DNA from 2 places in the Streptococcus gallolyticus subsp. gallolyticus DSM 16831 genome. Region 2 is predicted to be linked to the other one. Evidence: riboswitches for the same ligand, from Rfam matches in the RefSeq annotation. Region 2 holds a riboswitch; the other holds the start of a gene.
The links. Region 2 has a riboswitch for thiamine pyrophosphate ahead of thiT (energy-coupled thiamine transporter ThiT). Riboswitches for the same ligand answer to the same signal wherever they lie in the genome.
Positions count from the first base shown of each region.

Region 1: linked by a shared signal. The riboswitch ahead of thiW (energy coupling factor transporter S component ThiW) and the one ahead of thiT (energy-coupled thiamine transporter ThiT) in region 2 are both predicted to bind thiamine pyrophosphate.

Region 1 covers NZ_CP018822.1:1,287,824-1,292,801, forward strand. Annotated here, with positions in the region: gene thiD (bifunctional hydroxymethylpyrimidine kinase/phosphomethylpyrimidine kinase) at 1-797, opposite strand, end outside; gene tenA (thiaminase II) at 790-1,476, opposite strand; gene BTR42_RS06505 (HAD family hydrolase) at 1,463-2,116, opposite strand; gene BTR42_RS06510 (class I SAM-dependent methyltransferase) at 2,120-2,836, opposite strand; gene thiW (energy coupling factor transporter S component ThiW) at 2,836-3,414, opposite strand; TPP riboswitch at 3,591-3,680, opposite strand; gene BTR42_RS06520 (Rgg/GadR/MutR family transcriptional regulator) at 3,831-4,694, shown strand.
Region 2 covers NZ_CP018822.1:778,733-783,710, forward strand. Annotated here, with positions in the region: gene BTR42_RS04195 (magnesium transporter CorA family protein) at 1-824, shown strand, start outside; gene BTR42_RS04200 (TMEM175 family protein) at 852-1,409, shown strand; gene thiT (energy-coupled thiamine transporter ThiT) at 1,439-2,005, opposite strand; TPP riboswitch at 2,081-2,178, opposite strand; gene nrdF (class 1b ribonucleoside-diphosphate reductase subunit beta) at 2,273-3,235, opposite strand; gene nrdE (class 1b ribonucleoside-diphosphate reductase subunit alpha) at 3,923-4,978, opposite strand, start outside.

The DNA of each region.
Region 1 (4,978 bases), 510 kb from region 2:
TAATCTCCTTTGTAGCTCACATGATTAACTGGTCCGTTGCCGTGTCCCAATTCTGGCGCCGTCTTTATAGCTTCTGTAATGAAATGTTTGGCAGTTGCCACAGCTTTTTCTACTGACTGTCCTTTAGCTAACTCAGCAGTAATGACCGCAGCATAGGTACAACCCGTTCCATGTGTGTGTTTGGTAGGGATACGTTCAGATGAAAATGTCACGACTTGACCATTTTCTAGGAAAAGAAAGTCTTTGGCTTCATTTTCTAAATGACCACCCTTGATAACGACGTTTTTCACGCCATAGTCAGCTTGAATAGCTTTTCCTGCTTGTAAGATCGCTGCTTCATCTTTTAATTCTTGTCCGTAAAGCACCTCTGCTTCTGGTAGATTGGGCGTGATAATGGTTGCAAGCGGCAGCAATTTTTCTTTGAGCGCCTGCACAGCTTCTAAACTAATCAGACGGTCACCACTCGTCGCCACCATAACGGGGTCTAAAACGTAAGGACAATCAATAGTATTCAAATACTGACTGACACGTTCAATGTTTTCAACTTCGGCTAACATACCTGTTTTAATAGCATGTGGAGGAATATCGGAAAACACACTTTTTAGCTGAGCATCAAGTATCGACTGGTCAAGGTTACAAATGGCTTGCACACCTTGGGTATTTTGTGCCACAACGCTGGTAACAACAGCCATACCATAGACCCCACGCGCTTGAAAGCTTTTCAAATCTGCCATAATTCCTGCACCACCACTAGGGTCAGTTCCTGCAATCGTTAACGCTACTTGTAATTTAGACATTTCTTACCTCCTCTGGCCATTCTTCCTGCTCAACTGCCATTTGAAAGAATTGACGTTCATGCTGACAACTTTCCAAAAACACACGAATCACTTCTTTTTGTTCATCTGCGGACAAGCGTTCACTGTATTTCGCTACTAAATCAAAATAAACCGTCAAACAAGCGTCTGCCACACCCTCTTGACCATAAAAATCAAGCCAATTTTTAAACGGATTATCATCAGAAATCTTGCCACTTGCTAGCACTCGTTTGGCAACCTGCTGATAAATCCATGGGCAAGGCAGCATGGCAGCCAAAATATAGACAAGATTATCACGATTTAGCTGATAATACATGTGTTTGATATAATGGTCAGCACTAGGATACCAAGCTCTATCGGCAATTATTTCCTCATAATCTTGCCCCACTACTTGAGCCAAAAAGTGATGTGCTCCCACCTCATGTTTAAAAATAAAATCAATTTGCCCTAAGAAAAATTCTTTACTAGCTTTATCTGGAACTTTTGCAAAAAGTTGCGCATAGATATCAGCAAATTTATCCAAATACACAGAATCAGCTTTCAGATAATGACAAATTGCCTCAGCTGGTAGTTTTTCCGTAATCATGCCCTGAATAAAGTCATCCTCTACAATTTTCTCAATAAAAATCTCACTACGTTTTTTTAATTCATTTACAATCATTGTTCATTTCCTTTACTATTTTTGTCAATTCATCTAGTGAATCAATCGTTACAAATGTGTCATTTTGACCAGCTTGCGGGTTATCAGAATTTGCTAAATAAATCCCTGTCACACCAAGTTTTCTAGCTTCTTTGAGATTTGCAAGACTATCCTCAACATAAATAATCTGATTAGCATTCAGGCGCTCTTGTTCGAGAATTTCCTGAAAAAATGCCTGCTCTTTATCAGCATATCCCATACTTAAACACGAATATAAGGTCGTAAAATACGGCAACAACTGCTGTGATTTCAAGCCAATTTCAGCCAAATCATAATAATTAGAAGTCACTGCATAAAGCTTGCAACCACGCCTAACCAAAGCTGCTAAAACGCACTTCGCATTTTCCATAATATCGACCGTTTCGTATAATTGAAGCAAAATCGCTTTTAAAATTTCTGGTTGATAAGCTTGCCCTTGCTTGCCAAAAAGTTCTCTCAAATAATGTTCTGCCTCTAGCATATTTAATTGCCACAACTTCTGCTTCATTTCTGTGGTATAAGTCAAATTCACCGTACTCAAAAAGTCCTCAACAGCCTTATCCCACAATCCATAGGAATCAAAAATCACTCCATCAAGGTCAAAAAAGATTATCGTTTTCATTATTTATTTTTCAGCGACAAGCGCCACATAACCACCCTTGTCGTACCCTTCAATTGGTTCTTCCACAAAATCATTTGTGTAAATCGGCTGCGCTGTCAATGTTTGGAAATAACGGATATTTGTCATTCCTAGCTCCTCACGCAAGATATTTTCTTTCTCAAGTGGTGAATGGAAAATGGCAGAGCTGACAAGTTCGATTGGATAAGGGAAAGTTGGTGCGATTTGTTCAAATAATTCTTTCTCATATGACCCAACATGCGCCGCAAATTTGTACAAAATGCCATACGCACTTTCAACAGGAACATCAAGTAAAATCAAATGCCCACCTTTTTTCAAAGCACGGTGACAATTCTGATAAGCTGCTGACAAATTTTTGATATAACTTGAACAACCATTTAGATAAATCACATCATAGCTATTTTCCGCTAATTCGCTTGTCTCAGCATCACCGATAAAAACAGTCATTCCTCTTTTGCGGGCGATTTTTGCCATATCCGTTGACGGTTCAACACCATATTGGACATGAATGCCATATTCTCTTTTCAAGGCAGATTCAAAAAGCCCACTACCACAACCAATCGAAAGTATCGTTTTCTTTTCCAACGGTTCAAGCGTACGGTGCAATAACTTTAATTCACTGGCAAAAACATTTTCATTTTTCATAAACCATTGGTCATATGCATTAGCATAACCATCAAACATCTTAGCTTTACTGGTCATTATTTTTCTCCTAATTTTTTACTTGGCTTTAAATATAAATTTTCTAAATTAACAAAATAAGCAGAGTATCTCAATCCATGAACGACAGTCAATCCAAGCGCACCACCGATAAGCGTGGCACAAATAAATCTTGGCATAAAAAGAAATAAAGATTGTGCTGCGGAAGCTTTTGCCAAGAGCTCATTATCACCATTAGCTGTCATTGTCCAATACCAGTTCATAACGGGTGCAGAGAGAATCGAGCCAATAATACCAGTGCCGAGAAACTCCCCCATCCACGACATGATTGGTCTCTTGGTTAAGCGGTAAAAATAAGCAGCTAAAACCGCCCCAGGAACCGCTCCTAAGATGGCTAACGGTGCCACACTTGCTACTCCTGCTTGTGTCAAAATACGAATCACCGCAACAATCAATGCCATAGTAGCTGCATACAACGGTGTCATAAATGTTCCTGCAATGATATTGACGACGCTAGACATAAATGCCATTCCCTCAATCCGAAAAAGTGGTGTCAACAGGACATCTAAAGCAACCATAATGGCTAAAACCGTTAAACGATGAACATGATTAAATGTCATTTGTCTTCCTTTCCTGACAAATAGGCAGCCAAAAACTCAGCCAAAACAAGCATAAAAAAACACCACTTGAAAACTTCAAATGGAGTCATTTTTATCTTGAAAAACTGCAGAATAATCCCTTTAGTATTGCAATACTAAAGTATTTTTTCTATCGATTTTTAGCACAACAAAAAAACGTTGTTACTCACACATTTCCCTTCGTCAGTTCTAACTGCATCAGGTTCAATGGGTATAATCTCAGCTTTTACGCACCCCAAATGTCTTTATTTAATTACAAAATTAACTATAACACATTCACCTTGAAAGCGCAATAATTTTCAGAAAATTTTAGATAAAGAAAAATCTGCCCAGCAAGTTGTCAATTGATAAAAAAAGGGTATAATTTGTACAAAAGAACTTTTAAAATGGAGTAAAATATGAAATATTTAGGGCAGGCCTTCAAAGAATTAAGAGAAGCTAGACATATCTCACTAGCTAAAGCCTCTGGTGGGCAATTCTCTCCTTCAATGCTCTCAAAATTTGAAAGCGGAAAGAATGACCTTTCTGCTCAAAAATTATTTATAGCACTTGAAAATACTCACATTGAAATCAATGAATTTCTTTATCTGACTAGAGGATTTTTAAAAAGCGACTTGGTAGAATTACAAGAGAAAATCTATGCTTGTGAGGAAAAATTTGATAGTGCTGGTTTACAAAAATTGTATGAAAGTGAACTTAAAAAACAGCAAGATGAAGAGACAGGAATGATATATGCGCTAATTGTTAAAGCACATTTGAAAGCCTTTGATGAGACTGTTGAACTAACAGCGAAAGAGGAAACTTTTCTTTATAATTACCTTTTTGATACTGAAATTTGGGGCAATTATGAGCTGACATTACTTTCTATTTGCTCTACCTTATTAACTCCTGATTTGTTTACCATGTACGCTAGAGAATGTCTCCGAAAGACTGATTTTTTAGGAGAAATCAAAGAAAATCGAAAAATCATTCATAACATGTTGCTCAATGGGTTTCTGCTATGTATTGATGAAAATGATTTTATCAATGCTAATTACTTCGACAAACAAATTCAAAAGCATTTTTACCAAGAAAGCGAAGCTTATTATCGTATTGTTTATCTATGGGCAAAGGGGTTATTTAGCTACAAACAAGGGCAGCAGCAAGCTGGTAAGAAGCAAATGGAAGAGGCTATCCACGTCTTACGGATTTTAGAATGTCATTCAGCTGCTGACTATTACACTTCTGGCATGCAAGACGCCATTAAAGGCAATGACGATTAGGTATATTTTTTGAATATATTCAAAGTGCTTATTTTGAGAAAAATTTTATTTTCATGCTCAACGTTCACAAATAGAGATTTGATTCATTTATAAGTACAAAAAAACAGTCCACTGGACTTAATTCGCTTTCCCATTTTCGGGCTCGTGAAAAAACAGTCCACTGGACTTAACTCGCTTTCTCATTTTCGGGCTCGTGAAAAAACAGTCCACTGGACTTAACTCGCTTTCTCATTTTCGGGCTCGTGAAAAAACAATCCACTGGACTTAACTCGCTTTCCCATTTT
Region 2 (4,978 bases):
AATATGGCATTGATGAAGAATTGATTTCTTATGCCTTGGATAGAAATGAACGTGCGCATATGGAGTATGATTGGCAAACCGAAACCATGATTATCATTTACAATGTGCTAAATCGAACCAAAGAAGATAATCATTACGAGACAATTCCGATAACTTTTGTCGTTCGGGGTGACCAGTTAATCACGATTTTTAATTCAGATAATGCCTACATTGTTGATTTAATGCGACATTATTTACAAAGACGTCCTGATGTTTCCATTTATAAATTCCTTTTTATGAGTTTATTTCTTATCGCGGAAGCGTATTTCCCATATTTGGAAGAAATGGATAAAAGCACCAGTCAATTAAATCGTCGTTTACGTCAACGGACCACCAAGAAAGATTTGCTAGGGCTTTCTGATATTGAAACAGGAATGGTTTACCTCGTTTCTGCCTCTAATCAAAACGTCATTCTTCTTGAACAACTTAAAGGTCAAGCTTTTTATAAGCAACTAAATAATATTGAAAAAGAGCAATTGGAAGATTCGCTGATTGAAGCACGCCAATTATCCAGCATGACACAGGTCAATGCGCAAGTCTTACAACAATTATCAGGAAGCTATAACAACATTTTGAACAATAATCTAAATGATAATATGACAACATTGACGATTATATCAGTTGTTTTAGCAGTATTTGCAGTTATTACTGGATTTTTCGGAATGAATGTGCCTTTGCCATGGATAAATGATAAACACGCTTGGGTAACTATTATTGTGATTTGTATTGTCCTTTGGCTTCTCATTGTGGCACTTTTACGTTATATGATATACCGAAAATCTTAATATAAAGGGAGAAAATTTATGTCTGAAATGTCAAAAGAGCGGTTGGTTGCCTTTACGGATGCTGTTCTGGCTATCATTATGACCATTTTGGTTTTGGAATTAGAACGTCCATCAGAATTAACATGGTTAGCCTTGTGGGAGTTAAAAACCAACTTTTTTGCCTACACCATTTCCTTTTTCTGGCTGGGAACAATGTGGGTCAATATGCACAGAGCTTGGGACAATGTTGAAAAAGTCAATAACCGCTTGGTTTGGATTTCCATGCTTTTGTTGTTTTTCTCATCATTTTTCCCTTACACAACCTCTTTAGTGGCTAGTGATTTTAACAGTTCAGTAGCACAAATTGTCTATGGTGCTATTGTTATGCTCGTTTCTTTCACTAATGTTTGGATGTATTCAGAATTAACCAATGTTGCTACCACAAATGAAGCAGAAGCAGCTGCAAGAAGCCATAATAATTGGATGCGTTGGGACATTGCTATAAAAGTTATTGGTATGCTATTGAGCATGACCGTTTTTCCACAAGCCATGATGTGGGCTGTACTTTTTACCGCTGTTGTCATCGTTGTCCCAAGGTCAATTTAAAAAACACGCTACAAACGTGTTTTTTTGTTTTATCTCTTAACTAAGAAAAGTTTTCCTTGTGTCGGAATGATAATAGCTAGCGCTAAAATAACGAAAATCAAGGTTAACAGCCCAGCTGTTCCGTTAACGGTGAATGAATACCAATAAGGCGACATTCCTTTTGGCGCATAACTTCCCCAGAAAATAAAGCCAGCGACGAAATGCCAAAAATAGCGGACAAAGACAGCTAAGATAGCACCACCTGTCGCGTAAAATAAAGCACGTCCTTTATTGTCCTTGGCAAGAGCATTTTGAAAAGGAACAGTAAAAATACCAGCTAAGCCCATGGAAACAAAGGCAACGATGTATTCGATAAGCACTTGTGATAAGGCTAAATACCACACTTTACCAAGGATAAAATGTAGTAAGCCCCAAATCAGCCCAGCCAATACGCCATATTTTGTGCCACGACGTAGTGCAAAGAGGACTAAGGGAATAGCTCCAAACGACGGTGTGAACCAGCTTGCAAAATCTGGAATGTAAGATAAAGCCATGGCTAAAGCAGCTACTAAAGCTGTTTCAATCAAAGCAGACAGTTGAGAATTTTTTGATGACATAAATAAAAGCTCCTTTTGATACAAAGGAGCTTATTTTTCTGATAATATGTGCAATGATATTCAAAACAAAGTTTAAAACGGTCATGTCACAATCCCTACGCTCGTACTAACGAGATCAGGTTATCAGGATTTCGCAAATGCGATCTCAGCCAGAGGCACTCCTTTGTGAATCTAATTGCTTATAGTCTAGCATGAAAGAAAGTTTCTTGTCAAGCTTAGTTTTCATGCTTTTTGAAAATTATCACACATTTCCAAAATTGGCTCAGACTAGAGACCATAATTGTAATCATCATCTTGCATGGCTTCAACAGAACCAAGGAGATAACCATTTCCGACTTGACTAAAGAAATCGTGATTAGACGTTCCTGTTGAAATACCGTTCATGACAATAGGGTTAACGTCGTTAGCAGTATCTGGGAAAAGTGGATCTTGCCCCAGATTCATCAGGGCTTTATTGGCGTTGTAGCGCAAGAATGTCAATACTTCATCAGTCCAACCAACACCGTCATACAGCGATTTGGTATAATTTTCCTCATTTTCGTAAAGTTGATAAAGTAAATCATACATCCACTCACGAAAATTGTCTTGTTCTTCTTCAGATAATTCATTGAAACCAAGTTGGAATTTATAGCCAATGTAAGTGCCGTGAACAGATTCATCACGGATAATCAATTTGATAATTTCAGCAACGTTTGCCAATTTATTGTTGCCAAGATAATAAAGTGGTGTGAAAAATCCAGAATAGAAGAGGAAAGTTTCTAGGAAAGTAGAGGCAACTTTCTTTTGCAACGCATCCCCATTTTCATAAATATCATTGATGATTTTTGCCTTTTTTTGCAGGTAGTCATTGCTATTTGTCCATTCAAAAATGGCTTCAATTTCAGATTTTGTGTTAAGTGTTGAAAAAATAGAGGAATAAGATTTGGCATGAACTGACTCCATGAATTGAATGTTATTCAGAACAGCTTCCTCATGGGGGGTTCTGACGTCCGCACGAATCGCTTCGACGCCAGATTCAGATTGCATGGTATCTAGCAAAGTTAATCCGCCAAAGACTTTTCCGACAAGGTCTTTTTCCTCGGCTGACAATTTACGCCAATCATCAAGGTCATTTGATAACGGAATACGTGTATCAAGCCAAAATTGCTCCGTCAACTTTTCCCAAGTTGATTTATCAATGATGTCTTCAATCTCATTCCAATTAATGGCTTCATAATAAGTTTGTGACATTTATATTCTCCTAAAAGTGATTAAGAAAGCCAGCCAAACGACTGGGATTTCAGAAATAGTATTTAAATTTTTAAGATTGTTTTTTTCCATGGAGTAAGCTAACCTAGCAAGGTATTTTGTCAAGAGTGAAAGTTACCCCAATGCTAACATCTTTTTGAATTCCTAAGCGAAAGTAGTTACTGCTTTGATTTTAGTTTTTGTAGAACAAGGACAAGTTTTCTAATCATGAATTACTAACAGCCGTTTACTGCAACGTGTCAATAAGCAAGCCGATTTGTTAAAGTGAATATTGTCTTGTTCATGTTTAACAGTACACAAATCAAAGTTACGCCACGTAATTAATCGACTCGATACTAGCCGATTAATGGAGTTGTAAGTGAGTTAGCCATTTCGCTATAACGTTTGTTGTCTTGTTACTGGGTTCTGCAGAGACAAATCCAAGTGTTCGATAAATGACTCAATAATAATCATTTGGTGAAGTTAGTAAGTGAACTAGGCAAACTGCCATAGCGGTTGCCGTCTTGTTATTAGGTCCTTTAGACAAATCCAAGTGTTCGATAAGTTACGACACGAAACCAAATGACTCGATAATAGTCATTTGGTGAAGTTAGTAAGTGAACTAGGCAAACCGCCATAGCGGTTGCCGTCTTGTTATTAGGTCCTTTAGGACCAATAACAAGTGTTCAGTTAAATCACGCAGCTTTCGCATTGGTTTGAGCCGACTTCATCACCGTCATCGGTAAAGGTACGGATGTAGTAGATTGATTTAATGCCTTTATTAAAAGCGTAATGGCGCAGGATAGACAGGTCACGAGTGGTTTGTTTACTTTGCGTTTTCCATTCATAGAGACCTTGCGGAATATCGCTGCGCAAAAAGAGCGTTAGTGACAATCCTTGGTCAACGTGTTCAGTCGCCGCCGCATAAACATCAATGACTTTTCGCATATCCATATCATAAGCAGAAGTGTAATAAGGAATAGTATCTGTCGATAAACCAGCAGCTGGGTAATAAATCTTACCAATTTTCTTTTCCTGACGTTCCTCAATACGTTGCGTAATCGGGTGAAGCGACGCAGAAACATCATTAATGTAAGAAATGGAACCATTTGGAGCAACTGCTAGACGATTTTGGTGGTAAAGTCCGTCTGTTATCACAGCATCGCGGAGCTTAGCCCAATCCTCACCGCTTGGAATAAAATGTTCTGCAAAGAGTTCTTTCACACGGTCAGATTTTGGAATAAATTCACCTGTAATGTATTTATCAAAGTAGCTTCCGTCAGCGTATTTTGAGTTTTCAAAACCTACAAATGTTTGCTGACGTTCACGAGCGATATGATTTGATTCCACCAAAGTCCAATAATTCATTAACATAAAGTAAATATTGGTAAATTCAATGGATTCTGGGCTACCATAATGAATGTGGTGTTGAGCTAGGAAGGTATGAAGCCCCATAGCACCAAGTCCAAAGGTATGCGCTTGTTCGTTGCCATGCTTGATTGTTGGCACAGCTTCAATAGATGAGGTGTCTGAAACAAAAGTCAAAGCGCGTGTCATGGCTTTGATAGAACGTCCAAAATCAGGTGAAGTCATCATATTAACCACATTTGTTGAGCCCAAATTACATGAAATATCAGTTCCCATTTTGACAAATTCTTGAGCGTCGTTAATCACGCTAGGGGTTTGAACCTGAAGCACTTCTGAACAAAGATTTGACATGATAATTTTACCGTCAATTGGATTGGT